Regions from separate parts of the Castellaniella daejeonensis genome, predicted to be linked through region 2. Evidence: predicted binding sites of a transcription regulator. Region 2 holds the regulator's gene; the other holds the start of a gene.
What was found. Region 2 encodes FliA, which starts transcription of late flagellar genes. Its sites were predicted from a motif close to CTAAAGTTTNNNNNNNNNNNGCCGNTA; they were not measured.

Region 1 (17,369 bases), on a different contig from region 2:
CGGAATCCTCGCGGGTGGCGCGCATGGCCTCGGCCGGCCGGCACGGCCTGGCCCAGTCGATCTTCCAGGTGGGCGGCAATATCGGTTCCTCGATCGGCCCCCTGCTGGCCGCCCTGCTGATCGTGCCGCACGGCCAGGGCAGCGTCGCCTGGGTATCGCTGGCCGCGCTGGCCGGCATCTGCATCCTGCTGGGCGTCAGCCGCTGGTACGCCGCCAACCTGACCGGCGTGCGCGGTCGCTCGTCCCTGCGCAAGACGGACAACGGCCTCTCGGCCCGGCAGGTGCGCGGCGCCGTGTTCATCCTGCTGCTGCTCATCTTCAGCAAATACTTCTACCTGGCGGGGTTGAACAGCTACTTCACCTTTTTCCTGATCGACCGCTTCGGCCTGGACATCCAGCAGGCGCAGTATGCCCTGTTCGTGTTCCTGGCAGGCGCGGCTGCCGGAACGCTGGCGGGCGGCCCCATCGGCGACCGCATCGGCCGCAAGCGCGTCATCTGGGCTTCGATCCTGGGCACGGCGCCGTTCTCGCTGGCCCTGCCCTATGCAAACCTGCACTGGACCCTGATCCTTGTGTTCTGCGCCGGGTTCATGATCGCCTCGGCCTTCCCGGCGATCGTCGTCTATGCACAGGAACTCATGCCCGGCAAGACCGGTACGGTCTCGGGCCTGTTCTTCGGCCTGGCCTTCGGCATGGGCGGAATCGGCGCCGCCGCGCTCGGCCGGCTGGCCGACGCCACCAGCATCGCCTTCGTCTACCACCTGTGCGCCTTCCTGCCCCTGCTGGGCCTGGCGGCCTTCTTCCTGCCGGATACGCGGCGCCGTTCCGCATGAAGGCCCCCGCTTCCCGCACAGCCGCCTGGCTGACGGCGGCCAGCCTGTTGCTGCTGGCGGCGAACCTGCGCCCGCTCTTTCCCAGTACGGCCATCCTGCTGCCCGAACTGACCCAGGCGTTGGGACTGAGCGGCGCCCAGGCCGGCTACCTGACCACCCTGCCCGTGCTGTGCATGGGGCTGTTCGCCCCCTTTGCGCCCCGCCTGGCCCAGCGCACCGGCATCGAGCGCACCCTGCTGCTGGTGCTGGCGCTGATCGCTGCCGGCACGGCCCTGCGCGGCATCCTGGGCACCGCGGGCCTGTTCCTGGGCACCGGCCTGGCCGGCGCCGGCATCGCGCTGGGCAATGTGCTTCTACCCAGCCTGGTGAAACGGGATTTTCCCGATCGCGCGGCCCTGATGACCGGCCTGTACACCATGAGCCTCGTCGGGGGTGCGGCCCTGGCGGCCGCCGTCACGCTGCCGGTCACCCAGGCCCTGGGCGGCCGCTGGGATCTCGGCCTGGCGCTCTGGGCCATTCCGGGCGTGGCCGCGATGGCGGCCTGGGCCCCGATCGCCCTGCGCACATCCGGCCGGACTACAGCGGGGCGCCACATCCTGCCGGTCCGGGGCCTGCGCCGCGACGGCCTGGCCTGGGCCGTCACCCTGTTCATGGGACTGCAGTCGGCGCTGGCCTATTGCGTGCTGGGCTGGATGGCGCCGATGCTGCGCGACCGCGGCCTGGACGGCACCGAAGCCGGCCTGGTGACCTCGCTGTCGATCCTGGTGCAGGTCGCCGCCTGCCTGCTGGTGCCCATGGCGGCGGCACGATGCCGGGACCAGCGCGGTCTCGCCGTCCTGCTGTCGGCAATGGCCGCCCTCGCCCTCATCGGCATGATCGTGGGACCGCGCTGGGCCATCTGGCCGCTGGCCGTGGCACAGGGCATCGGTCAGGGAGGACTATTCGCCCTGGCCGTGATGCTGATCGTGCTGCGTTCCGGGGATGCGCACGTGGCCGCCCATCTTTCCAGCATGTCGCAGACCACCGGCTACATCCTGGCTGCCTGCGCACCCCTGCTGATCGGGATTCTGCACGACTGGGCCGGCAATTTCCGGTCCTCGACCACACTGCTGGCCGGGCTCGGCCTGAGCACAGCCCTGGCCGGCTGGCTCGCGGGCCGCAATGCGCTGGTGCGCGCCTCGGCCATCCGGGCGGAGGACGCGGCCCCGGTGTCTCGAAATCCCGCCGCCAGCCCCTGCCATGCCACAGGCCCGGCCGCGCCCGGCAAGCAGGCGGACTGAGCCGGCACGCCGAAACGACAGATCGCTGAAATGGAAATGGCCCGCCGCGCAAATGCGTGGCGGGCCATTCGGAGAGCGGTGCAGGAGCCTGCCCAGGGCAGGCGGAATCAGAGCCCCGCGCGCGAGAACACCAAGGTCGCGTTGGTGCCGCCAAAGCCGAAACTGTTCGACAGCGCGGTTTCGATGCGGGCCTGCGGCAAGGTTTCGCGCAGCACGTTCATGCCTTCGGCCGCCGGATCCAGGGTGTCGATATTGGCCGATGCCGCAACGAAGCCGTGCTTCATCATCAGCAGGGTGTAGACGGCCTCGTTCACGCCCGCCGCGCCCAGCGCGTGGCCCGACAGGGACTTGGTCGAGGCGATCCAGGGCTGGTCGTCGCCGAAGACCTCGCGGATGGCCTCGAGTTCCTTGACGTCGCCCACCGGCGTGCTGGTGCCGTGCGTGTTGATGTAGTCCACGCGGGTGTTCACACCCTGCAGCGCCTGGCGCATGCAGCGGGCCGCGCCTTCGCCGGACGGTGCCACCATGTCGTAGCCGTCGGACGTGGCGCCGTAGCCGACGATCTCGGCCAGGATCCGCGCGCCGCGCGCCTTGGCGTGCTCGTATTCCTCGACCACCAGGATGCCGCCGCCGCCCGAGATGACGAAACCGTCGCGATCGGCGTCATAGGTGCGCGAGGCGCGTTCGGGTGCATCGTTGTAGCGCGTGGACAGCGCTCCCATGGCATCGAACATGAAGGACAGGGACCAGTGCTCTTCTTCGGCGCCGCCGGCGAAGACGATGTCCTGCTTGCCCAGCTGGATCTGCTCGACCGCATTGCCGATGCAATGCGCGCTGGTGGAGCAGGCCGAGCTGATGGAATAGTTCACGCCCTTGATCTGGGCACCGGTGGCCAGGCACGCCGACACGCCGCTGGCCATGGCCTTGGTGACCATGTAGGGGCCGACGCGGCGCACGCCTTTTTCATGCAGGGTCTGGATGCCGTCGTTGATGGAGGAATGCGAAGCGCCCCCCGCACCGACGATCAGACCGGTGCGCGGGTTGGAGACCAGATCCGGCGTCAGGCCGGCGTCCTCGATGGCTTCCTGCATGGCCAGCCAGGCATAGGCATGGCCGTTGGCCATGAAGCGGCCGAGCTTGCGGTCGATCCGGTCGAGCGCGTCCAGGCGCACCGAACCCGCCACATGCGAGCGCAGGCCCTGTTCCGCGTATTCCGGCTGGAACGTGATGCCGGAGCGCCCATGGCGCAGGCTGTCGAGAACCTCGGTCTGGTTGTTGCCCAGGCTGGACACGATACCCATGCCGGTGACGACGACACGACGCATGATCGAACCTCCTAGAAATTGTCCGTGCGGGTGAACAGACCCACGCGCAGGTCGTGGGCCACGTAGATTTCGTGGCCGTCGACTTCCATGCGCGCATCGGCGATCCCCATCACCAGCTTGCGCATCATGACGCGCTTCATGTCGATGGTATAGCGGACCAGCTTGCCGGTGGGCAGGACCTGGCCGGTGAATTTGACTTCGCCCACGCCCAGCGCGCGGCCCCGTCCCTGGCCGCCGCAGCAGCCCAGGAAGAAACCGACCAGCTGCCACATGGCATCCAGCCCCAGGCAGCCGGGCATGACCGGATCGCCCTGGAAATGGCAGCCGAAGAACCACAGGTCGGGACGGATGTCGAGCTCGGCCACGATCTGGCCCTTGTCGTGCGCGCCGCCCTTGTCGTCGATGTGCGTGATCCGGTCGAGCATCAGCATGGGGGGCAGGGGCAGCTGGGCATTGCCGGGACCAAAAAGTTCCCCGCGCCCGCACGCCAGCAGTTCTTCGTAGCTATAGCTGTTCTTTTGCATGTTTTTCCGTCAGAGATTCCCGGCTCGGCGGCCATTTCGGGCGCAAGGCACCCTGTAAATCAGGTAAGCTGACTAGTATAACCCGAGGCTGAACCACACCGTCACGGTGCCCCGGACGAACACCGGAGGATGGTCGCTGCCCCAGCCTTCGACCCGATGCACCAGCAGCAGCGGCCCGCGCGCCGCGCGGCCGTCGAAGGCATGTGTCTCGACGCTGCGGCCTTCCAGCGGCACGCACGGGCCCTGCTCGGATCCCCAGCACAGCCGGGTGGAAACATGGGCCGTGCTGTCGTAGTCACGCGAGGCATAGACCTGGATGATGCGGGCGGACGCAGGCACTGCGGCATCCCGCGGGCCGGGCTCGTAAACCACCGTCACCGCCCTGCCCTGCGCCTGCAGCCCCTGGCTGACCCGGTCCAGGGTCCAGGCCCGGCCGTTGCCGGCCTGAACCGCACCGGCGGCCAGGGCCAGCGCGGCGGCCATCGCCGCCGCTACACCGCGCGATCCCTGGCCTGCATGTGTCATGCCTGCGGCAAGGCGGGCGCCGCACCCGGCCCGCTCAGCTGAAAGACGCCAACGGCGCGGTTCAGGCCATTCATCTGGTCGTTCAGGGACTGGGCGGCTGCGCCCGCCTCGACCACCAGTGCCGCGTTCTGCTGGGTCACCTGGTCCATCTGGCTGATGGCCTGGTTGATCTGCTCGATGCCGGACGCCTGTTCCCGGCTGGCCAGCGTGATTTCCGACATGATGTCGGCCACCCGCTTCACGCTGACGACCACCTCGGTCATGGTCTGGCCGGCGCCATCGGCCAGCTCGGCCCCGGACTGGATCTTGCGCACGGTATCGTCGATCAGGTCGCGGATTTCCCGGGCGGCGTTGGAAGACCGCTGTGCCAGCGCCCGGACCTCGGAAGCCACCACGGCGAAGCCCTTGCCCTGCTCGCCGGCGCGGGCGGCTTCCACCGCCGCATTCAAGGCCAGGATGTTCGTCTGGAAGGCAATGCTGTCGATGACGCCGACGATGTCGGACATCTGGCGCGTGGACGCATTGACCTCGCTCATGGTCTCGACCACCTGCGACACGGTCCGCCCACCCTGCGAAGCGACCTCGGAAGCGGTCGCCGCAAGCGTGTTGGCCTGCTGGGCATTGGCGGCATTGTGGCTTACCGTGCTGGTGAGCTGTTCCATGCTGGCGGCAGTTTCCTGCAGCGAGGCGGCCTGCTCTTCGGTGCGCGAAGACAGGTCCAGGTTGCCGTGCACGATCTTCTCCACGGACCGGCCGATCCACTCGGTGCCCTGGTGAACCTGGGCCACCGCCTGGGCAATGCCGTCGCGCATGAGCCGCATCGCGTGCATCAGGCTGGCCCTGTCCCCCGGGCGCACTGGGATGTCCACGCGCAAGTCGCCCTGCGACATGCGGTCGGCAATCCGGATGACGGCATCGGGCTCGCCTCCCAGCTGCCGCACCAGCCGGCGCGACAGGGCCGTGCCCACGACCAGGAGGATGAGCGCCAGGATGGCCGCCGCCAGGGCAAATCCGCCGGCCTGACCCCAGACGACCGCATCGACGGTGTCAAGGTACACGCCCGAGCCCAGGATCCAGCCCCAGGGCGTAAATTCCTTCACGTAGGAGACCTTTTGCACGGGCCGTTCCACGCCCGGCTTGGGCCACAGGTAGAACACATAGCCGTCATGCGTCGGGCTGGCCTTGACCGTATCCACGAAGGCCACGAACAGCCGCAGGCCGTCGGGATCCTTCATGCCCCCCAGTTCCTTGCCTTCGAGTTCGGGCTTGATCGGATGCATCACCATCCGCGGCGTCATGTCGTTGATCCAGAAATATTCCTGGCCGCTATAGCGCATGCCGCGAATGGCATCCATGGCCTGCTGTTTCGCCTGGGCTTCGGGCAGGACACCGGTTTCCGCCTGATGGTGGTAATAGGCGATCACCCCGTAGGCCGTTTCGACGGTCTGGCGCGCGCCGATCTGGCGCTCCTGCAACAGGGCGCCGCGCTCCATCCACAGCAGAGACATCGTCAGCACGACGATGCCGACGATCGCCGCCAGAGTGAACAAGGCAAATTTGAACGCAGTCGAACGCGTCCAGGCCTGCAGTGACCGTGACATGATGTATTTTCCCCCATACCTATCATCGTGACCCACAACACAGCTGCGCCCGCGAATCTTCCCGGGGGCGGCCGCCAGCGGATCCCGTCGCGGTCGCAAAAACAGTATACGATTGAAGGATTTCGCCCAAGCTGCGGAAAAAAGGCCATATCCAGGGATTCCTGTCCGTCTGACCCACGCCCATGTGCATCGCCTACCTTTCCCTCGGGGCCCCCGGCTGGCCCCTGCTGATCGCCGCCAACCGGGACGAATTCCACGACCGTCCGGCCCGGGCGGCCGGACCCTGGCCAGAAGCCCCGCACCTGATTGCCGGACGCGACCTGCAAGGCGGCGGCACCTGGATGGGCGCAACCGCGGATGGCCGCTACGCCCTGCTGACCAACTACCGGGAGCCGGGGCGGCCCGTGCGGCCCGGCGCGCCTTCGCGCGGCCTGCTGGTCAGCGATTTCCTGCTTGGCGCAAGCGCCCCGGAAGCCTGGATCGCAGCCATCGCAGCCCGGGCGGACGACTGGGCGGGCTTCAACCTGATCGTCGGCGATGCGCGCCAGGCCTGGTACCTGGGCAACCGGGATGCCGCGCGCACGCCTCGCCGCCTGGAGCCCGGACGCTACGTGCTGTCGAACCACCTGCTCGATACGCCCTGGCCCAAGGCCGCGCGGCTGCGCGCCGCGCTGGACACCCTGCCGCCGGCCGCCTGGTCGCGGGAACCCGAACAAGTGTTCGAACGGTTGCGCGACACAACCCCGGCCGACGATGCGCTGCTGCCCGACACCGGCCTGGCGCCGGAACGCGAGCGCCTGCTGAGCAGCCCCTTCATCATCAGCCCGGACTACGGCACCCGCTGCTCGACAGTGCTGGCGAGAAGCACCGATGGCCTGACATTCTTCAGCGAGCTGGGCTACGACGCGGGCGGACGCCCGGACGAGCGCCACGACTGGCGCCTGCGGGATCCGCAAGCATAGGAAACGGGCAGCGACGGCATGGCCGCGCGCTAAAATGCCGCTTTTCACGCCTTACAGGAAATCGCCATGAGCACCGGGCTCGCCAGCCAGATCACCGACGCCGTCAAAGCCGCCATGCGTGCGCACGACAGCACCCGCCTGGGCACGCTGCGGCTCTTGCAGGCCGCCATCAAGCAGAAAGCAGTGGACGAGCGTGTCGAACCCGACGATGCGGCGATCCTGGCCATCATCGAAAAGCAGGTCAAGCAGCGCCGCGAGTCCATCGCGGCATTCGAATCCGCCGGCCGTGCCGAAAGCGCCGCCCAGGAGCGCGCCGAACTGGACATCCTGAAGGAATTCCTGCCCCAGGGGGCCTCGCCCGAGGAAATCGCCGCCGCCATCGATGCGGCCCTTGCCCAGGCCGCCGCGCAAGGCCTGCAGGGCGGCGCCGCCATGGGCGCCGTCATGGGGCAGCTGAAAAAGGCTCTGGCCGGCCGCGCCGATATGTCCGCGGTATCGGCCCAGGTCCGCGCCCGGCTATAGCCGGCCTCAGCCGGCGGCCGCCTCCGGCGCCAGGGGCAGGCCGTCCCGGATCTGCCGGACCAGGTCGGGTGTGCGCACGAATGCCCGGCCGAATGCGACGGCCTCGCCGCGTTCCGCCTGGATGGCGCGCAGCGCGGAATCGGGATCGTAACCCTCGCTCAGCACCACCGCGCCGCTGAAGGCATCGCGGATCAGCGGGGTCAGCGCATCCGCACCTTCGTGTTCGCGCACACAGATAAAGGCGATGCGCCGCCGGCCCAGTTCGCGCGCCACATGCAGGTACAGGGACGCCGGATCCGAATCCCGCATGTCGTAGCGGTCACCGCGCGGCGACAGGTGCACCCCGACGCGCCCTGCTCCCCAGATGCCGATGCAGGCGTCGACGATTTCCAGCAGGAAGCGGCTGCGCTTGCACACCGAGCCGCCGTAATCGTCCTGGCGTCCGTTGGAACCATCGTGCAGGAACTGGTCGATCAGGTAGCCGTCTCCGGCATGCACCTCCACCCCGTCGAACTCGGCCAGCCAGGCTTGGCGGGCCGCCTGCTCGAAATCCGCAATCACGCGCCGGATCTCGTCGAGCCTGAGGCAGCGCGGCACGACGAACCCCCCGGCCTGCGGGCACGGCCCCCGGCCGCAAGCAATGGCGCTGGGCGCCACGGGCATTTCTCCCGACAAGTATTCGGGATCCGACACCCGGCCGGCATGCCACAGCTGCAGGGCGATGCGCCCGCCGCGCCGATGCACGGCATCCGTGACCGCACGCCAGCCCTGGGCCTGCGCCGAATTCCAGATACCCGGCGTATCCGGGTGACCGATCCCCAGCGGCGACACCGAGGCGGGACCTGCCAGGATCAGGCCCGCATCTGCCCGCCGCGCATAGTAGGCGCGCATGCCGTCGTCGGGCACGCGGCGCTGCGCGGGCCACGCACCCGACGCAGGCGCCATGATGATGCGATTGGGCAGCTCGATTTCCCCCAGCCTGACCGGATCGAACAAACTTGTCATATCATGCGGGAAAAAGCGGGGCTGGTTCAGCGCATTCCCTGTCGTAATTTGCTGCAACGCACCATCCAGATATTAAATTCGCACAAAAATCCATCAGGGTTTTTACCAGATTTTCCAGTTCCTGACCATGGCCGAGACGCCAACCGGAACTGCACGAAGGAGCACCATGGGACAATTCGCCGTCATCGGCCTGGGACGCTTCGGCAGCGCCACCTCGCTGGAACTGATGCGGCTGGGCCATTCGGTCCTGGGCGTGGACGCCGACGGCCGGGTGGTCGACCAGATGGCCGATCGCCTGACTCGCGCGGCCATCGCAGACGTGACCGACCGCGACACCCTGGCTGAGCTGGGCCTGGGCGAATACGACGTGGTCCTGGTCGCGATCGGCGAAGACCTGCAGGCCAGCCTGGTCTGCACCGTGCACCTGAAATCGCTGGGCGTGAAGGAACTCTGGGTCAAGGCCTCCTCACGCGCGCACCACCTGATCCTGGCCAAACTGGGCGCCAGCCGCATCATCCATCCCGAGGAAGAAATGGGGATCCGCATCGCCCAGGTGCTCAGCTACCCCATGGTCAATGACTACATCTCGCTGGGCAACGGCGATTTTGTAGTCGAGATCGAGGCCAGCGCCCAGCTCGACGGCCGCACCCTGGGCGACGCCCTGACAACCGATCCCCCGGGAGCCATCCATGCCCTGGCCGTCAAGCGCAAGGGAGAAACCACCGTGCATCCCACCGACCAGTTCGTGGTGCGCACCAAGGACACGCTGATCCTGTTCGGCCCGCTGCACGAACTGAAGAACGCCGCTCCGAAACTGAGCTGACCCTCCACCCCCGCACGCATGGCTCGTTTCAACATCCATCCGCTGCAAGCCTACCGCCAGGTGCGCCGCACCGGCCAGCTGCAGGCCAGCCCGCCAGCGGTCCTGGCCGGCAGCTTTCTCGTGCTGATCCTGATCGGGACCGCGCTGCTGTCCCTGCCGATCGCGCAGCGCCACCCTTTTGGCGTCTTCGAGGCGCTGTTCACCGCCACATCCGCCGTCACCGTGACCGGCCTGATGCTGATCGACCCCGCCCACGACCTGAGTTTCTTCGGCCAGGCCGTGCTGCTGGCCCTGGTGCAGGTGGGCGGCATCGGCTTCGTGACCTTTGCCATCATTGCCACCCTGACGCTGGGCAAGCGCGTCAGCCTGAAATACCAGGCCCTGGCGCTGGAGGCCTTCAACCAGACCAGCGTCACCCGCATCCGGCAGACGGCGCTGACGGTGCTGAAGTTTTCCCTGGCGATCGAAGGCGCCGCCATCCTGATCCTGACCCTATGGTGGTGGCGCCACGACAGCCTGGGCCACGCCTTCTTGCTGGCCGGATTCCACGCCGTATCGGCCTTCAACAACGCCGGCCTGTCGCTCTTTGCGGGCAGCATGGTCAAATTCACCGAAGACCCGGTCACCACCTTCGTGATCACCGGTTGCGTGATCCTGGGGGGGCTGGGCTTCAGCGTGCTGGCCGACATCCAGCAGAAGCGCAGCTGGGCCACGCTGGCCTACTACACGCGGCTGATGCTGATCGGCACCCTGGTCCTGAACCTGGCCGGCTTCGCGCTGTTCTGGCTGATCGAGGCGCGCAACCCCCATACCCTGGGCGCATTGCCGGCCGCCGGCCAGGGCCTGGCCGCCTGGACCCAGGTCGTCGCGGCACGCACGGCCGGCTTCGCCAGCGTGGACGTCGACCAACTGTACGACAGCTCGCGATTCCTGCTCACAGGGCTGATGTTCATCGGCGGCGGCTCGCTGTCCACGGCCAGCGGCATCAAGCTCGCCACCTTCATCGTCCTGCTGGCGGTGGTCCGGGCCTACATCCTGCAGCGCAGGGAAGTCGTGTTGATGCACCGCACCATCGCTCCCGAAACCATCCACAAGGCCCTGGCCCTGATGATGGTGTCGGGCCTGCTGGTGTGCCTGGGCATCTTCCTGGTCAGCCTGTTCGAAAACCTGCCCTTCATCGCCGTGGTCATGGAGGTCATGTCGGCCTTCAGCACCACCGGCATCAGCCCCGACCTGACCGGCACCCTGAGCCTGCCCAGCCAGATCGTGCTGATGCTGCTGATGTTCGTCGGGCGCCTGGGTCCCCTGACCCTGGTCTACAGCCTGGGCACACAGCGGCGCAGCCGGGTGAGATATCCCGAAACCATGCTTCAGATCGGTTGAAACCCTGCGGATCCAGGCGGCCCGCAGGCCCCGGGCGGGGCCATGTCTTCCCCGGCGCGGCGCCCGATGTACTACTATTACTTTTTTCTCAGTCTCAACCTTTCATTAGGATCCCGCCCATGGTGATTTCCATCGCACGACAGGCGGCGCTGTGCGCTGTCCTCGGCCTCGCAGGCCTGGCCTCCACGGCCTCGGCCGCCACCCTGAAAATCGGCACCGAAGGCGGCTATCCGCCCTGGAGCATGGTCGATGCCAGCGGCAAAGTCACCGGTTTCGACGCCGACGTCGGCCACGCCCTGTGCAAGAAGCTCGACATGAAATGCCGCTTCGTGGTCCAGGCCTTCGACAGCCTGATCCCCGCCCTGCAGGCCGAGCGCTTCGACCTGGTGATCTCGGGCATGTCCGTCACCGCCGAACGCGCCAAGGTCATCTCCTTCAGCATCCCCTACGCCACCGAGGATTCCGCCTTCGTGCTGCCCAAGGGCGACGCCCTGCTGAAGGCCGCCGATTCCAAGGCCCTGATGGCCGGGCTGGCCGGCAAGACCGTGGGCGTGCAAAGCGGCACCACCCAGGGCGCCTTCCTGCAGAAATACGCCCCCGACCTGAAGCTCAAGACCTACGAGACCCAGGACCAGATGCAAATGGACCTGTCGGCCGGCCGCCTGGACGCGACCTTCTCCGAAGTTACCCCGCAAAGCCAGTTCCTGGACACCACCGGCAAGGGTAAGTTCGCCCTGGCCGACGCCGTGGTCAAGAGCAGCGCCGACCCGGAAATCCTGGGCCTGGGCATCGGGGCCGGCATCAACCAGAAGAACACCGAGCTGAAGGCCAAGGTCGACAAGGCGCTGTGCGAACTGATCGCCGACGGCACCATCAAGTCCTCCAGCGTCAAGTGGTTCGGCGTCGACCTGTCCAACTACGCCGCCTGCCAGAAGTAATGCCTGACGACACCGCCGGTGCCTCCGGGCGCCGGCGCCATTTCCCCGGGGCAGCCGGCCACCGCACGCCGGTGCCGCCTCGGGGTTTTCCATTGATTTCATGATCCAGACCCTGCACGACATCCTGAGCGCCGGCTGGGGCGCCATGCTGCTGCGCGGCGCGGCCATGACCGTCTTCATCAGCGTGTGCGGCATCAGCCTGGGCATGGCGATCGGCATCGCCGGCGCTGCCGCCAAGACCGGCGCCAGCCGGCCGGCGCGCGCGCTCGTCGCCCTGTACACCCTGATCGTGCGCAGCGTGCCGGAACTGCTCATCATCTACCTGCTGTTCTTCGGTACGGTGCAGCCCGCCGCCGACCTGGCCGACTGGCTGGAATGGGACGATCTGATGAGCACTGTCTTTCCCATGCTGGTCGGCATCCTGGCCATCGCCCTGATTTCAGGGTCCTACAGCGTGGAAGTCTTTCGCGGCGCCTTCAAGGCCATCGACCCCGGCCAGCTCGAAGCCGCCCGCGCCATCGGCATGGACCGCCGCCAGTGCCTGCGGCGCATCACCCTGCCGCAACTGTTCTGGTATGCGCTGCCCGGTGCCAACAACGTCTGGCAGGCCGCCCTGAAAGACACCGCACTGGTGTCCCTGGTGGGGCTGGTCGAACTGATGCGCGCCGCGGTGCTGGGCTCGGCCGCCACGCGCGCACCCCTGATCCTGTACCTGATGGCCGGCATCCTGTATTTCCTGATCGGGGCCTGCAGCCAGGGGCTGTTCGTCTGGGCCGAGCGCCATTTCGGGCGTGGCATGCGGGGGGCCGGACGATGATCGAGCTGTTCGAGCACGCCGTACCCGTCCTGATCGAGGGCTTCTGGATCACCCTGCGCATCGGCCTGTTCTCCATCCTGTTCGCCTCACTGCTGGGCCTGGGCGCAGCGCTGATGCGCACTACGCGCCACCCGCTGGTGTCGGGCACCGCCTTTGCCTACAGCACCGTTTTTCGCGGCACGCCGCTGCTGATCCAGCTGTTCCTGCTGTACTACGGCATCGGCACCCTGGAATCCGTGCGCGACCAGCCCGCCCTGTGGTGGCTGTTTTCCGACGGCGCGCGCTGCGCCATCCTGGCCATCGCCCTGAACAGCGGCGCCTACATGAGCGAAGCGATCCGCGGCGGACTGCAATCCGTGCCGGCCGGCCAGCTGGACGCCGCCGCGTCCTGCGGCATGAGCCGCCTGCAGATCTTCCGCCGCATCCGCTTTCCCCTGGCCATCCGCCAGGCCTTCCCGGCCTACAGCAACGAACTGGTGCTGGCCATCAAGGGCACCAGCCTGGCCTCCACCATCGCCGTCATGGAACTGACCGGCTTCGCCCGGCGCCTGATGAGCCAGAGCTACCTGATCGTCGAGACCTTCATCATCGCCGGCATCCTGTACCTGGCCATCAACGTGACCTTGCTGGGCTGCGCCTGGCTGGTGGAGCGCGGGCTGGGGATCCGGTCGGGGGAATAGAAGCCGCGACCCGCCATCCCGCCACGATGAAACGCGCCCCCACCCTCCCCGCCGCCTGCCCCTGCGGCCTTCCGGCCGCCTACGCCGACTGCTGCGGCCGCTGGCATCACGGCCCCCTGCGCCTGCGGGCGCCCGACGCCCAAGCCCTGATGCGCTCACGCTACAGCGCCTACGTGCTGGATGAACTGGACTACCTGCTGCAGACCTGGCACCCCGACACACGTCCCGCCACCCTGGACCCCAACGAACCGGGCACGCGCTGGCTGGGACTGGAAGTGCGCCGCCATGTCCGCCTGGACGCCGACACCGAAATCGTGGAATTCATCGCGCGGGTGCGCGTCCACGGGCGCGCCACCCGGATCCACGAGACCAGCCGCTTCACGCGGCTGGACGGGATCTGGGTGTACGTGGATGGGCAGGAGCCAGTCAGACCGGCTTGATGGCGATCTTCAGCACGCCGTCGCGCTGGTGGGCAAACAGATCGTAGGCCGCAACGATGTCGTCCAGCTTGTAGTGGTGGGTGACCAGCACGCCCAGGTCCAGGCGCTCGGCTGCAATCACATTCATCAGGCGGCGCATGCGTTCCTTGCCGCCGGGGCACAAGGCCGTATTGATGCGATGGTCGCCCAGGCCGGCGGCGAAGGCATCGAGCGGAATCCTCAGGTCCTGGGAATACACCCCCAGGCTGGACAAGGTCCCGCCCGGTTTGAGGCAGCGCAGAGCCTGCTCGAACGTGGTCTGCGTGCCGAGCGCCTCGATGGCCGAATCGGCGCCGCGCCCGCCCGTGAGCCGCATCACTTCGTCGACCACGTCGCAGGTATTGAAATCCAGGGAGATATCGGCCCCCAGCCTGCGCGAAATACCCAGGCGGTGCGCATTGCCGTCCACCGCGATGATGGTGGTCGCTCCCAGCAAGCGAGCCCCGGCGGTTGCGCACAGGCCGATGGGGCCTTGTGCAAAGACGACCACCGTGTCACCCAGGCGGATGTGGGCGTTTTCCGCCCCCTTGAAGCCTGTGGACATGATGTCCGGGCACATCAGCACCTGCTCATCGGTCAGGCCGTCCGGAATCGGCGCGAGATTGGCCTGCGCGTCCGGCACCAGCACGTATTCCGCCTGGGTGCCGTCGATCAAATTGCCGAAACGCCATCCGGCGGTGGCCTTGTAGCCATGGCAGCCGCAGCGTCCCGAAGGGATCAGGTAGCTGCCGTCCTGCGATGGCACGCCATCCTGGGCGGCGTAGGAGCCGAAGTTCGGACAGATTGCCCCGGCGATCACACGCTGCCCTTCCTGGTAGCCGGTGACTGCGCTGCCGAGCTTTTCGATGACGCCCACGGGCTCGTGGCCGACCGTGAGGCCTGGGGCGACCGGATATTCGCCCTTGAGGATGTGGATGTCGGTGCCGCAGATCGTGGTCGTGGTGATGCGGACCAACGCATCGTTGGGACCGACATCGGGAATGGGCTTGTCGGTCAGTTCGATACGGCCGGGTTCGACGAATACGGCGGCTTTCATGGTGGCAACCATCGGCGTTCTCCTTGGATGAGATGCGGGTCAATGGCTTGCCGGCCCGCAGGCGATGGTTTCATCGTATCGGTTGGCCAAGGGCTGGTGTTTGCGCCAGGTCATGGGAATCCTTTTTGCGTGGATGTAATGACCCAGTAAAAACCTGCTCAGGTGATAATTCAGGAAATCACCATGAGTACGAAGATGGAAGACGAGATCAAACGATGGACGGCCAAGCGCAAAAGCGCGCTGGTGCTGGACATCATTCAGGGCAAAACCACGGTGTCCGAGGCCAGCCGCACCTACGACCTATCACCCTCCGAAGTGGAGAAATGGGTCGATGACGCCAAGCGGGGCATGGAAAACGCGCTGAGAGCCAATCCGCTGGACGTCAAAGAACAATACGAACGCCAGATCAAGGACTTGCAAGAGGCCTACGGCGAGGCGATGCTGGAGCTACGCGCAAGAAAAAAATTGCAGTCCCTGTTGAGCGAGGACGAGAAATGATCGAGACGATCCGCCAGGGACTGAAGGAAGAAGGCTTTACCGTCTCGATCTCCAAGCTGTGCCAGTGGTTCGGTATCCCCCGGCGCACGGTGTACTACAAGCCGACCAAATCCGCGCCCAAGGTTGACCCGCAGTTTGCCGAACCCATCAAGGCTATGATTGAAGAATCGCCCTCCTTTGGCTACCGGACGGTGGCTCACCTGTTGGGGTTCAACAAGAACACAGTGCAGCGCATCTTCCAGCTCAAGGGCTGGCAGGTCAAAAAGCGCGCCGTGGGCTTCAGGCCACGGATTCAGGCGCTCCCTTCGGTGGCCACGGCACTGAACATGAAAACTCCGGCCGAGGCCTTCGCATTAGCCGCCTGACCTGCGCAGGTTCCGCTGGGTCATTACACCCATGGAGAGCTTCTTCTCCACGCTGAAAACCGAACGGCTGAGCCGACGCATCCACAGATCCAGAGATGAATGTCGCGCCGATGTGTTCGACTACATCGAGCGGTTCTACAACTCACGACGCCAGCACTCAACGCTGGGTACGTCAGCCCCATGCAGTTCGAGGCGGCGATTTCTTAGGTTAACCAACCTGTCCGGCGGGACGGGGCAAGCCCATCATTTGCAGTTCGACCGACAGGCCAAGCTCACCTTGCGACTTACGCTCGCTACTGCTTCAACTGCAAAGACGCTACGAAACCCAGGACGAGTCGACATAAAAAACTTGATTACAGCCCTAAAGTTCCTTTGTCCCCTTCCGTTAACGGGGCAGAACAGGAGGTCACTCAGTTTGTCATCCTGGGCAACACGGGCGGATCTCCGCCGAACAACTTAGGAGTCTCTCATGGCTGTTATCAATACTAACTACCTCTCTCTGGTCTCTCAGAATAATCTGAACAAGTCTCAGTCCGCCCTGGGTTCTGCGATCCAACGTCTGTCCTCGGGCCTGCGCATTAACAGCGCCAAGGACGATGCGGCTGGACAGGCCATTGCCAACCGTATGACCGCCCAAGTGCGAGGCATGACCCAGGCTGCTCGCAATGCCAACGACGGTATCTCTCTGGCTCAGACCGCTGAAGGCAACCTGAACGAAATCAACAATAATTTGCAGCGTATTCGCGAACTGGCTGTTCAGGCTGCCAACGATGTGAATGGTACGTCCGACCGCCAATCGATTCAGGATGAAATCGCTGCGCGCCTGTCGGAAATTGATCGTGTTGCCAATGGGGCGAAGTTCAATGAAACCAAGTTGCTGAGCGCATCTGGGACTCTGTCGATCCAGGTCGGGGCCAATACGACTGCCAATGACGTCATCAATATTAAGACCTTTAATGCTACCGTAACTTCGGGCGGTCTTCTGGACGGTGTCACTACTACTGGCTCTGCTGCTAGCGGTGCCGGCTTTAATGCTTCTTCTGCTATCACTGTCACTGGCACCGGATCTGGTGCAGTGGAGAATGCTCAGAAGACCATCAACACCGTCGACAAAATGTTGGAAAATGTCGATAAGGCCCGTAGCGAATTGGGTGTGATCCAGAATCGCTTGGAATCTACGGTCGCCAATCTGAACAACACCATAACCAATCTGTCGGCTTCGCGCTCGCGTATTGAAGACGCCGACTACGCGGTGGAAGTGTCTAACATGACACGGGCACAGATTCTGCAGCAGGCCGGTACCGCCGTGCTAGCGCAAGCCAACCAGGTTCCGCAGACCATGCTGTCCCTGCTGCGTTAATTCGCACAGTGGGTTCGAGGCTGCCTCGACTGTCTCGGGCATACGAAAAGCCACTGGCGCAAGCCAGTGGCTTTTTTGTTTGATACGATGGCTTGTTGGTAATCCCCTCATTAAAGCGGTGCGGTCAGATTCCTCATTGAGGAGTTCTACAGCTTGAAGAAGTCACGATTCACAGACAGTCAAATCCTGGACGCGATCAAACGGGTGGAGGTCGGCATCACGGTGCCAGAGATGTGCCGTGAGCTGGGCATCAGCTCCGCGACGTTCTACAAGTGGCGCGCCAAATACGGCCGCATGGATGTGCCGGTGATGTCGCGGATGAAGGAGCTGGAGGCGGAGAATGCCCGACTGCGCAAGATGTACGTCGAGGAGAAGCTCAAGGCCGAACTGTAATGACCCAGTAAAAACCTGCT
Region 2 (11,055 bases):
CGGACCTCCCATTCCATGTCGGCCCCCGGCCATGCCTCGCCTTGCCAGAGGAAACCCTGGTTGGCGAGCGCCTCGAGCTGCTGGCGGACCAACAACTGGGCCTGCGGATCGATGCCCGGGACGGGGGGGGTAGGGTTATGGCTGGCCGTTGGGTGCGCCTGCGCAGGTTCCGGGGCCGGACCGCTTGCAGTGGGTGCGACGGCAGCCGGTGCGGTCTGTTGGGCCGCCCCCTGGGCCGCAGGTACGGGTTGCGGCGGGATGCGCCCCTGCGGCTCTTGCCGCAGTTCCTGGACCGTGCCTTTGCCCGTGGACAGCTGGGCGAGATGAGATTCGTAGAACAGGCCGCTCGTTCGTACGGATTGCGACAGCGCGTGGGCAAAGCGGGCGGGCAGTGCGCCTGGTTGCCCCAGGGTGGTCGCAAGCTGGGCCCAGGTCTGGTTGATGCTGCCGGCCGGGGTGGATTGGGTTCCGGGAAAGGGCGCGCCTGCGCTCGTGCCGCCGGGCAGGCCGGGGGCGCTGCCGCCTGTCTTCGGGCCTGCGCCGGCCTCGGGCAGCAATGGTGATTGTCCGCGCACGGCCTGACCTTCCTGGGGGTACTGGTTCAACAGGGCGAGGATGATGCGGGCGGCATAGCCGAGCGTGGTCGGTGCGGATTGGGTGGTGCCGTTGAAGGTCGTGCTGCGCCCGAGCAGGTTGTCCAGCTTCATGTCCCGCACGGCCTTGCCGACGGCGGTCTGCTGGCGTCCCTGCTGGGTGGCCCTGTCTACTGTTTCCCGGGGATGGCGCTGGGTGGGGTTCTGCGGCGCGTTGGGATTTTCGGTATTGCCGGGCTGGGGGACGGCCTGCGGGCCGGCTCCCGAAACGAGATTGGCCTGCTGGCCCAGCGTGGTGCCCAGCACGGCATCCAGGCGCTGGATCAGTAGCGTGCCAAGGTTTGAAGGGGCACCGATGCTCATGGCGGGGTGATTCCTGGGCGGATGCCTAGTGCGGGCGCACCGTGCTGTAGTACGCTTGCAGGACGGTGCGCTGGCGTTTGAATGTGCCCAGCAGGTGGCTCAGGCGTTCGAGCTCGGGTGCGATCAATTGGCGGATTCGGGCATCGTCGTCCAGGATGCGGGTCAGCAATTCCCGCCTGGCGGTTTTCTGGTCGTCGTCCAGCGGGTCCAGCGCCTTCAGGCGCTCGACTGCTTCCTGATAGCGGGCACCGAGCTCCACCAGTTCGTCCCATTCCTGAGTCTGGGCCTTGTTCAGCATCTGGCCGGACAAGTCGGCGATTTCCTGGTAGCGCTCGAGGATGGAGGCGTGCGGCGTGCTCAATGGCGGGATTCCGGTCAGTGGCTGGGGGGCGGATCGCCGAATTGGGGATCGACGGCCGTGTGCCAGGCACCGGCCAGGTCGGTCAGCATCTTCTCGGCCGTATCGAGTTTGGCTTCATCGCTGCGCAGATTGGCGAGCATCAGGTCGCGGATGATGAGTTCGTAGGACGAGATCAGCAGGCGGGCGACTTCGCCGCCGCGTTCTGTATCCACGCCCGCCTTCAGGCCGGAGTCCACGATGTCGATGGCCTTGGACAGGGCCTTGCCGCGTTCCTGGATGTTGCCGTTGTGCATATGGTGGCGGGCCTGGGCGATGGCCGTCAGCGCGCCCCTGAACAGCAGCGAGATCAGGCGCTCGGGCGAAGCGCTGAGAACTTCGGTCTCGAGTCCGATATTGGCATAGGTGCCGGTGGCGCGGGCTGAGCGGGAACGGGGCGCGTAGGTCATGGCCGGTTATTTGCTGTTCTTGCTGCCGTTGAGCGCGCTGAGCTGCTGCGACAGGTAGCTGCTGAGGGAGTTCATCTGGCTGACCATGGCGTCCAGTTGTGTGAACTGGGCGCGGTAGGTCTCCATGCGCTGATCGATGCGGTCGGAAGTCGCATCGTATTGCTTCTTGATGTCGGTGATGGTCTTGTTCAGGCCTTCGGTGGTGGTGCTGAAGATCCCGTCGGCCTTGGTGAAGGCGTTTGCCGCAGTATCCACCCGGGAACCGATGCCGGTGCCGCTGGTGAACAGGGACTTGACGCCGTCGAGGTTCTCGGACAGAGCCTTGGACAACTTCGCGTCGTCGATCTTCAGTTCGCCAGTCTTGGGGTCGGTCGTGATGCCGATCTTCGACAGATTGAGATTGCTGGATGGATCGAATGACCCGGACAGGGCGTCGCGCATGCGTGTCTGGACCGAGCGCGCGACCGAATCGCCGGTCAGGGCCGACGAAGTCTGGGCATCGACGTTGTAGGCGGTCAGCGTCTTGATGGTGCCCAGGAGATCGTTGTAGGCCTTGACGAAGTCCCCGACAGCCTTCTTGGCGGCGCCGTCGTCGCGGCTCAGGGTCAGGCTGGCGGCGCTGGTCGTGGTCTGGTTCAGCGTCAGCTTGACGCCATCGATCACGTTCTCGATGGTGTTGCTCTGGCTGGTGACCGCGATGCCGTTGATGGTGAGCTCGGCGTTGGTGGCGTCCTGGACCGTGACGCCCGCCGTGGAGCCGCCCCCGCTGTAGCCCAGGAAGGCTTCGAGGTCGGCATTGCCATCCACCGTGATGTTGGTGACCGATTTCTGTTCGCCGGTTTCGCGGCTGGTCAGCAGCAGGCGGTACTGGCTGCCGGGTGTGCCGTCGTTGACGATGGTGGCATTGACCCCGATGTCCTTGTCGGCGTTGATGGCGGCCACGAGCTTGTCCAGGGATGTGCCCTTGTCGCTCAGGTCGATGGACTTTTCGGTGCCGTCGATGGTGATCTTCAGGGTGCCGCCGGTGCCGATGTCGGTGGTGCGGTCCGCCCGGCCGGCATAGACCAGGGTCTGGGCCGAGGCAAGCTGGTCGACCTGGATGGCGTACTGGCCCGGGATGGCCGCACTGGTGGCCGTCGCGGAAAAGGCATCCGAGCCGGATTTCACGGCGAGCGCCCCGAAGGTGTCGGTCTTGCCGACGGCCTGGGCGGCCTTCTGGAGGGACGCGACCGCGTCCTTCAGCTTGCTGTATGCGGAGAGCTTGGCTTCCGCCGCGGTCTGCCGGCTCTTGATGGTGTTCAGAACCTGGCTTTCGTTGGTTTGCAGCTTGTCGAGCAGGTCGGACAGGGGCAGACCGGACAAGCCGAGGGAAGAGACTGATGCCATGGTGTGATTCTCCGTTCAGCCATTATGCCCCGGTTCGGCGGCGGCAAAGGCGATGTATGGGGTGAGATTTCGTTTCAGATTCGGCGATCAGGCCTTGGTGTCCACTCCGGAGCCCTGCAGCTGGACGATCATTTTGGCGACCCGGAGGACGGCCTCGGACGGGATCGTGCGCAGAACTTCGCCGGAGGCGCTGTCCACGATCGAGACGACCAGGCGCTGAGCGTCTTCGTCCATGTCGAAGCGGATGCCGGTGGACCAGGCTTTCAGGCTGTTGTTGACGGACTCGAGGGCCTTTTCCAGGGAAGACTGTGGCGGTTCGATCGGCTGGCGCAGTCCGAGCGCGCGCTGGTCGGCCTGCTTGTCGAAGCGGCCGGATTGCGTATCCTCGACAGGCGCCACCTGGACGGCTGGGTCGGGCTGGGCCTGCTGACGCTCGGACATGGGAGCCGCCAGACCCAGGCTAGAAGAGGCCAGTTGGTTTCCAATGGGGTGAATCATGCGTGCTCCTGTCCAGGTGTGCTTGTTCTGTTGCAGAAAGTGTCCGGGACATGTCGCTCGGGATCGGACGCTTCCTGGGTTCTCACTCTGGCATAACGGCAGAATCAGGAAAAGCTTTAGGCGCAATCCCCACAAAGCCTTCATGGGCGATGTTGCGAAGGAGGCCTCGTGTGGCCAGCAGGGGAAATTCCCGGTGGAAAGCCGTGTTGCTTTGGGGAACATCCGGGGCGTTCATGATGCATACTTGCATTTTATGATGTGTTTCACGGATTGTGCGATGCCTCTTTCCGAGGACCAGCTGATTGCCCGTCATGCGCCGCTCGTGCGCCGGCAGGCCCTGGCGCTGATCGGCAAGCTGCCGGCCAGCGTCGAACTCGACGACCTGATGCAGGCGGGCATGATGGGGTTGCTGGATGCCGTGCGGCGTTACCAGCAGCAGGCGGACGCGCAATTCGAGACCTATGCGGTCACCCGCATCCGCGGCGCCATGCTGGACGAATTGCGCAGCCAGGATTGGCTGCCGCGCAGCGTGCGCGCCAAGGCGCGCAGCATCGAAGACGCCATCCGGACGTTGCGTCACCGTCTGCTGCGTCCGGCGACCGAGGCCGAGATCGCCGAAGAAATGGGCCTGAACCTGGCCGACTACCAGGCATTGCTCGAAGAGGCCCATGGGGTTCAGATCCTGATGTACGAAGACCTGGCGCAGCATCGGGAAGACCGTGGCGGCGAAGGTGCGCTGGACACCACGACGGAAGGCGGTGGCGGCAATCCGCTGGATTGGCTGATGCGCGAGAGCCTTCGATCGGTGCTGATCGAGGCGATCCGCAATCTTCCGGAGCGCGAACAGCTGCTGCTGTCGCTGCAGTTCGAGCAGGACCTGAACCAGAAGGAAATCGCTGCCGTGCTGGAAATCACCGAAGGCCGCGTGTCCCAGCTGCGATCGCAGGCCGTGGCGCGCATCCGTGCCTGGCTGGCCAGCCATTCCTGGGAACCCGACGAGGATACCGACGACTACGAGCATCTCCTATAAGGGCAGTCCTCTCGGGCCGCGTGTGCCTTGCGTGCGCAATAAGATTCATTTAATATATATCTTATACGGCACAGGCTGCCGGATTCACAATGGCGAGGGAACCTCATCATGAACATCGATCGTTTCAAGCACCAGCACGTCGAAATTCTCAGCGGCATCAGCTTGCTGCGCCGGTTGTCCCACCAGGGGATCGCTGACCATGCCGTGGACATCGCCCACGAACTGAAGGCCCTGGCCCAGGTCGTCACCCAGCATCTGGCCATCGAGGACCGGATCCTGTATCCCTCGCTGGAGCAAAGCGGCGATGACCGCATGGCGCGCATGAGCGTCGCCTACCAGAATGACATGAAGGGCATCGCAAGCGCCTTCATCAATTTTGCCCGCCGGTGGGGCAATGCCACGCAATTGACCCGCAGCCCGGAAGATTTCCGCGCCGAAGCCAATACGATACTGAGAAACGTGCATGACCGGATGCTGCGCGAAAACCGCGAGTTCTATCCGGCCATCGAGGCGTTGTAGGCGGCGTTGCCGGAAGCAGGGCGGTTGCGCGCGGGCGGGGAATGACGCCGCCCGTGCCGCCCGGCGATGTACGGGTGCGCCGGCCCGGCCGGGTGTTTCCGCGATGAAGCGCGGTTCGTGGTATCAAAACGAATATAATGGCCGGCTAGTTTCCCCCAGCGGCCAAACGAATGAAAACCTCCGAGATCCGTCAGAAATTCCTGTCCTTTTTCGAGTCGAAAGGGCACCAGATCGTGCCTTCTTCGCCGCTGGTGCCGGGCAATGACCCGACGCTGCTCTTCACCAACGCCGGCATGGTCCAGTTCAAGGACGTCTTCACCGGCAAGGACACCCGGCCCTACCGCCGGGCAACGACCGCACAGCGCTGCGTGCGCGCGGGGGGCAAGCACAACGACCTGGAAAACGTCGGCTATACCGCCCGGCACCATACGTTCTTCGAAATGCTGGGCAACTTCAGCTTCGGCGATTATTTCAAGCGCGATGCCATCACCTATGCCTGGACCCTGCTGACCGAAGTCTACGGCCTGCCCAAGGAAAAGCTGTGGGTCACGGTCTACCAGGAAGACGACGAGGCCTACGACATCTGGGCGCAGGAAATCGGCGTACCTCGCGAGCGCATCATCCGCATCGGCGACAACAAGGGTGCGCGCTATGCCTCTGATAATTTCTGGCAGATGGCCGATACCGGCCCCTGCGGCCCCTGTTCCGAAATCTTCTACGACCACGGCCCCGAAATCTGGGGCGGCCCTCCGGGATCGCCCGAGGAAGACGGCGACCGCTACATCGAGATCTGGAATCTGGTGTTCATGCAGTTCGAGCGCGACGCGCAGGGCACGATGCACCCGCTTCCCAAGCCCTGCGTGGACACCGGCATGGGCCTGGAGCGCATTGCCGCCGTGCTGCAGCACGTCCATTCCAATTACGAGATCGACCTGTTCCAGAACCTGATCCGCGCTGCCGCGCGCGAGACCGGCTGCACCGATCTGGCCGACAATTCCCTGAAGGTCATCGCCGACCATATCCGCGCCTGCGGGTTCCTGGTGGTCGACGGAGTGATTCCCGGCAACGAAGGACGCGGCTACGTGCTGCGCCGCATCATCCGGCGCGCGCTGCGCCACGGCCACAAACTCGGCCAGAAAGGCCTGTTCTTCCACAGGCTGGTGGCCGATCTGGTCGAGCAGATGGGCGCAGCCTATCCCGAACTGGCCGCGCAGCAGAACCGGGTCGAGCAGGTGCTGCGCCAGGAAGAAGAACGCTTCGGCGAAACCCTGGAAAACGGCATGCGCATCCTGGAATCCGCCCTGGCGGCCCTGCCGGCAGGGCAGGCGCTAGACGGCCAGACGCTGTTCACTCTGTACGATACCTACGGTTTTCCGGTCGACCTGACGGCCGACATCTGCCGCGAGCGTTCCATTCCTGTCGACCTGGACGGCTTCGAGCAGGCCATGGCGCACCAGCGCGAGCAGGCGCGCGCCGCCGGCAAGTTCAAGGCGGCGGCCGACCTCAGCTATGACGGCGTGGCAACGCGCTTCGACGGCTACGATCACCTGGAAGGCCAGGCCACCGTGACGGCACTGTACGTCGATGGGGTCTCCGTGTCCTCGATCTCGCAGGGCCAGCAGGCCGTTGTGGTGCTGGATGCGACCCCGTTCTACGCCGAGTCCGGCGGCCAGGTGGGCGATACAGGCCTGCTGGCGGGCGCGTCGGCCCGCTTCCAGGTGGCAGACACCCAGAAGATTCAGGCCGATGTATTCGGCCATCACGGCATCCTGGAACAGGGGGCGCTGGCCGTGGGCGACACGGTGCGCACGCAAGTCGATGCGCAGCGCCGCGCCGACACGATGCGCAACCATTCCGCGACACATCTGATGCACAAGGCCTTGCGCCAGGTGCTTGGCGAACACGTCCAGCAGCGAGGCTCGCTGGTCGATCCGGACAAGACCCGCTTCGACTTCGCCCACGATGCGCCGATGACGGCCGAGCAGATCGCCCGGGTCGAAGCCATCGTCAATGATGAAATCCTGTCCAACCAGGCGGTGCAGGCCCAGCACATGGCTTACGACGAGGCCGTGGCCGGCGGGGCGATGGCCTTGTTCGGCGAGAAGTACGGCGACGTGGTGCGGGTGCTGGATATCGGGTTTTCGCGCGAATTGTGCGGCGGCACCCACGTGGCGCGCACGGGCGACATCGGCCTGTTCAAGATTGTCTCCGAGGGCGGCGTGGCCGCCGGCATCCGCCGGGTGGAGGCCATCACCGGGCGCAATGCCCTGGCCTGGGTCCAGCGGACATGCGATACGCTGGACCGGGCGGCCGGCTTGCTCAAGACCCAGCCCGCGGAGGTGCCGGAACGCATCCAGGCGCTGCAGCAGCAGACGCGCCAGGTCGAGCGTGAACTCGAACGCCTGCAAGACAAGCTGGCCGCGGCTGCGGGCTCCGATCTGGCCGGCCAGGCCGTGGACGTTGCCGGGGTGAAGCTGCTGGCTGCCCGGCTGGCGGGTGTCGATCCCAAGGCGCTGCGCGGCATGGTCGACCAGCTCAAGTCGAAGCTGCCCGGCGCGGTGATCCTGCTGGCTGCCGTCGCGGATGACAAGATCAGCCTGGTGGCCGGCGTCAGTCCCGAACTGACGGCGCGGATCAAGGCCGGCGACCTGGTCGGTTCAGTCGCTGCCCAGGTGGGCGGCAAGGGCGGCGGCCGTCCCGATATGGCCATGGGCGGCGGTTCCGATGTAGGTGCGCTGGATGGCGCCCTGGCCGGAGTGCAGTCCTGGCTGGCTGCACGGCTGGAGACGGCATGACGGCGGAATGGCCGCATGCTGACCAGGAGGTCGACGCCAGGGGGCTGAATTGCCCCCTGCCGATCCTGCGCACCAAAAAGGCTCTGGCCCACATGGAAAGCGGTCAGGTGCTGGCCGTCCTGACCACCGATCCGCATGCGGGCCGGGATTTCCAGGCGTTCTGTCAGCAGACGGGCAATGCGCTGCTGGCCCAGCGGATGCGCGAGGACGCGGTCCAGGTGCATTACGTCCAGCGCCGCTGATGTGTTGTTTTTCCCGGCATTTGCAGGCCGTTTCCCCGCATCCATTGCGGATACTGTCTGTCTGATGCTAAAATTTTGCGTTTTTCACAGCATTTTCAAAGGATTATCAATGGTTGTGATTCGTCTGGCCCGCGGCGGCTCGAAGAAGCGTCCCTTCTACAATGTCGTTGCTGCCGATTCGCGTAATCGCCGCGATGGCCGTTTCATCGAACGCGTGGGTTTCTACAACCCCGTCGCCGGTGAAGGTCAGGAAAATCTGCGCCTGGCCCTGGATCGCGTCCAGTACTGGGTGGACAATGGCGCCCAGCTGTCCGATACGGCTGCTCGCCTGGTCAAGGAATATTCCGCCAAGGTTGCGTCCGCCGCCTGATTGCGGTCCCGTCGTGCCGGCAATGGCCGATACCGCTTCCCCGGGCGCTGCGCTGCCGGACAACCTGGTCGAGGTCGGCCGGGTGGTCTCGGCCCATGGCGTGCGCGGCTGGCTGAAGATCCAGCCTTATTCTCCCCAGGCGGATGCCCTGCAGGGCGCTCCGGTCTGGTGGTTCAAGGCGCCCGATCCCGCCCTGGGAACGGGCGCTTCGTCGCGTCCGGAAGGTATGAACATCCGCACCTGCCGCCGCCAGGGGGGGCAGTTCCTGGTCGCCCAGGTCGACGGGATTGCCGACCGTGACGCGGCTGAGCTGTTGCGCGGATACACCGTCTGGGTTCCCAGGGCGGCGTTTCCCTCGACAGGCGAAGACGAATACTATTGGGTCGACCTGATCGGCTGCGATTTTCACGGCGTTGGAGATGACGGTCCCCGCCTGCTGGGACGCGTCGACCAGGTGCTGGACAATGGCGCCCATGCCGTGCTGCAGGTGGCTCTGGGAGCGCCGGATGCCGACGGTGTCTTTCGCCCGCAGACCGATGCCCGCGGCCGGCCGCGTCACGTGCTGGTGCCTTTCGTGGCGGCACACGTGCAGCATGTCGATCTCCAGGCCCGCCGCATCGACAGCGACTGGCCGGCCGATTTCTGAATATCCGCATCCCGGATGCACCAGCCCGCCTGGGCGGCGCCTTGCCTTTCGTTCCCGTCCTTTCGGCCCGTGCCATGCGATTTGACCTGATCACGCTGTTTCCCGAGATGTTCGCTGCCGTGCGCGACCAGGGCGTCAGCGGCCGCGCGCATGCACGCGGCATCTGGTCCCTGGTGACCTGGAATCCCCGGGATTTCACGACCGATGTGCACCGGACGGTGGATGACCGGCCTTATGGCGGGGGACCGGGCATGGTGATGCTGGCCGAACCGCTGTCCCAGGCAGTCGAGGCGGCGCGTGCCGCCCGCCTGCAGGCAGGCGCCGACACCCCGGAAGCGCCCGCGCCCGTCGTGTTGTTGTCGCCGGCCGGCCGGACCCATGACCAGGCCGGCGCCCGGCGTTGGGCGGACGGCACGGGCGCCATCCTGATCTGCGGCCGCTACGAGGGGATCGACCAGCGTTTCATCGATCGCTGCGTCGACGAGGAAGTCTCGCTGGGGGATTTCGTGCTGTCGGGCGGCGAGCTGGGGGCCATGGTCCTGATGGACAGTGTGGTGCGGCTGCTGCCCGGCGTGTTGCACGATGCCGAATCCGCCGTGCAGGATTCCTTCAATCCCGCCCTGGACGGTTTGCTGGACAGTCCCCATTACACGCGGCCCGAGGTCTGGCGGGGCGACCCGGTTCCCGAGCCTCTGTTGTCCGGCCACCATGCCCGCATCGCGGCCTGGCGGCGTGAGCAGTCCCTGGCGTTGACGGCAGCGCGCCGGCCCGAGTTGATCGAACGTGCGCGGGCGGCAGGCCGCCTGGACGGCAGCGACGAGCGTGTGCTGGAACAGGCTGGCCGGGATTCGAAGCCAGGCGGCAAGGGGTAGCTGGCTAGGGTCGTGCCCCCAGCGCCTGCAGTGTCCGGCTCCCGGGGCGGGCATAGTATTGCCTGGATACCCAGGCTGCTTCGGGGCCCGTGGGCGCCGAGCAATCGGTGCCGGGCGGGCAGGATAGCGGGTCGTCTTGCGCATAGCGCAGGTAAATGGCGGTTTTGCGCGCTGTCTGTTCCGCATTCAGGTTGGCCTGCAGTTCCTGGCTGGGATAGTTCAGATAGGCGGTGCGGGAATACGGCCCCGGGGCAAACGCCATGGCGGCTTCCACCAGCCGGGCACCGGCGATATGGTCCGGGTGGTCGTGCCCGGCGCAGCGCCAGCACAGCGACCGGTAGGGAATGGTGATCGAAGGATCCATCAGGCGGACGTCCTGGGGGCGTTCCTGACGGATCAGATCGGCCAGCAGGTGGACCAGTTCGCCGCGCGTGTAGATATCGGGGTAGGGAGCATATGACCGTACGCGGGCGTGGGGCACGGATTCGAGCCGGCTCAGGGGAGTGAGACTGCCCCAGCCGGTGCCCAGCCAGGGATCGGGCAGGCGCAGCATGATGAGCTGGATGCGCGGATTGGCGCGCAGGGTATGGCGCACCAGTATGTGTGCACCGACCGCCAGGCCATCGGTGTTCCAGGCGTCGGCAGTGCCGGCCATGTCGGCATAGGCGGCCTTGATGCCGCGCTCGCGCGCCAGGGTATAGTCCAGCCCCTTGCCCCGGTCCCCGGCCGTCAGATAGACAGTGTGTACGCAGCGCCCCTGACGGATGGCGTCATCCTGATCGGGATTCATGAACAGCAGGTCGTCGTCGGGGTGTGCGACGAAGCTCAGTACCTTGCCTGCCGTGCAGTCTGCGGCGGCCTGGGGCACGGCCGGCGCGGCGGTCTTGGGGGCAGCCTGCCGGGGCGCCGGCAGAACCGCTCCGGCGGCCATGGG

Region 1: a site for FliA is predicted at 15,958-15,984, ahead of ABD022_RS07140 (flagellin N-terminal helical domain-containing protein). Genes of this name have one in related genera too.

The regions. Positions count from the first base shown of each region.
Region 1 is NZ_BAAAFN010000011.1:132-17,500, reverse strand. Features, by position in the region: gene ABD022_RS07235 (MFS transporter) at 1-833, shown strand, start outside; gene ABD022_RS07230 (CynX/NimT family MFS transporter) at 830-2,113, shown strand; gene fabB (beta-ketoacyl-ACP synthase I) at 2,221-3,438, opposite strand; gene fabA (3-hydroxyacyl-[acyl-carrier-protein] dehydratase FabA) at 3,450-3,962, opposite strand; gene ABD022_RS07215 (flagellar protein FlhE) at 4,035-4,487, opposite strand; gene ABD022_RS07210 (methyl-accepting chemotaxis protein) at 4,484-6,088, opposite strand; gene ABD022_RS07205 (NRDE family protein) at 6,271-7,050, shown strand; gene ABD022_RS07200 (GatB/YqeY domain-containing protein) at 7,117-7,572, shown strand; gene ABD022_RS07195 (alkene reductase) at 7,579-8,577, opposite strand; gene ABD022_RS07190 (potassium channel family protein) at 8,744-9,400, shown strand; gene ABD022_RS07185 (TrkH family potassium uptake protein) at 9,419-10,783, shown strand; gene ABD022_RS07180 (transporter substrate-binding domain-containing protein) at 10,903-11,721, shown strand; gene ABD022_RS07175 (ABC transporter permease) at 11,822-12,538, shown strand; gene ABD022_RS07170 (ABC transporter permease) at 12,535-13,218, shown strand; gene ABD022_RS07165 (YchJ family protein) at 13,245-13,658, shown strand; gene ABD022_RS07160 (NAD(P)-dependent alcohol dehydrogenase) at 13,645-14,745, opposite strand; gene ABD022_RS07155 (DUF1153 domain-containing protein) at 14,917-15,231, shown strand; gene ABD022_RS07150 (hypothetical protein) at 15,228-15,596, shown strand; partial or broken gene ABD022_RS07145 (IS3 family transposase) at 15,613-15,803, shown strand; gene ABD022_RS07140 (flagellin N-terminal helical domain-containing protein) at 16,066-16,956, shown strand; partial or broken gene ABD022_RS07135 (transposase) at 17,110-17,346, shown strand.
Region 2 is NZ_BAAAFN010000007.1:1,529-12,583, reverse strand. Features, by position in the region: gene fliK (flagellar hook-length control protein FliK) at 1-956, opposite strand, end outside; gene ABD022_RS04355 (flagellar protein FliT) at 982-1,317, opposite strand; gene fliS (flagellar export chaperone FliS) at 1,332-1,763, opposite strand; gene fliD (flagellar filament capping protein FliD) at 1,770-3,149, opposite strand; gene ABD022_RS04340 (flagellar protein FlaG) at 3,237-3,590, opposite strand; gene ABD022_RS04335 (RNA polymerase sigma factor FliA) at 3,925-4,677, shown strand; gene ABD022_RS04330 (hemerythrin domain-containing protein) at 4,786-5,196, shown strand; gene alaS (alanine--tRNA ligase) at 5,367-7,991, shown strand; gene ABD022_RS04320 (sulfurtransferase TusA family protein) at 7,988-8,233, shown strand; gene rpsP (30S ribosomal protein S16) at 8,343-8,603, shown strand; gene rimM (ribosome maturation factor RimM) at 8,626-9,249, shown strand; gene trmD (tRNA (guanosine(37)-N1)-methyltransferase TrmD) at 9,324-10,121, shown strand; gene ABD022_RS04300 (PIG-L family deacetylase) at 10,126-11,055, opposite strand, start outside.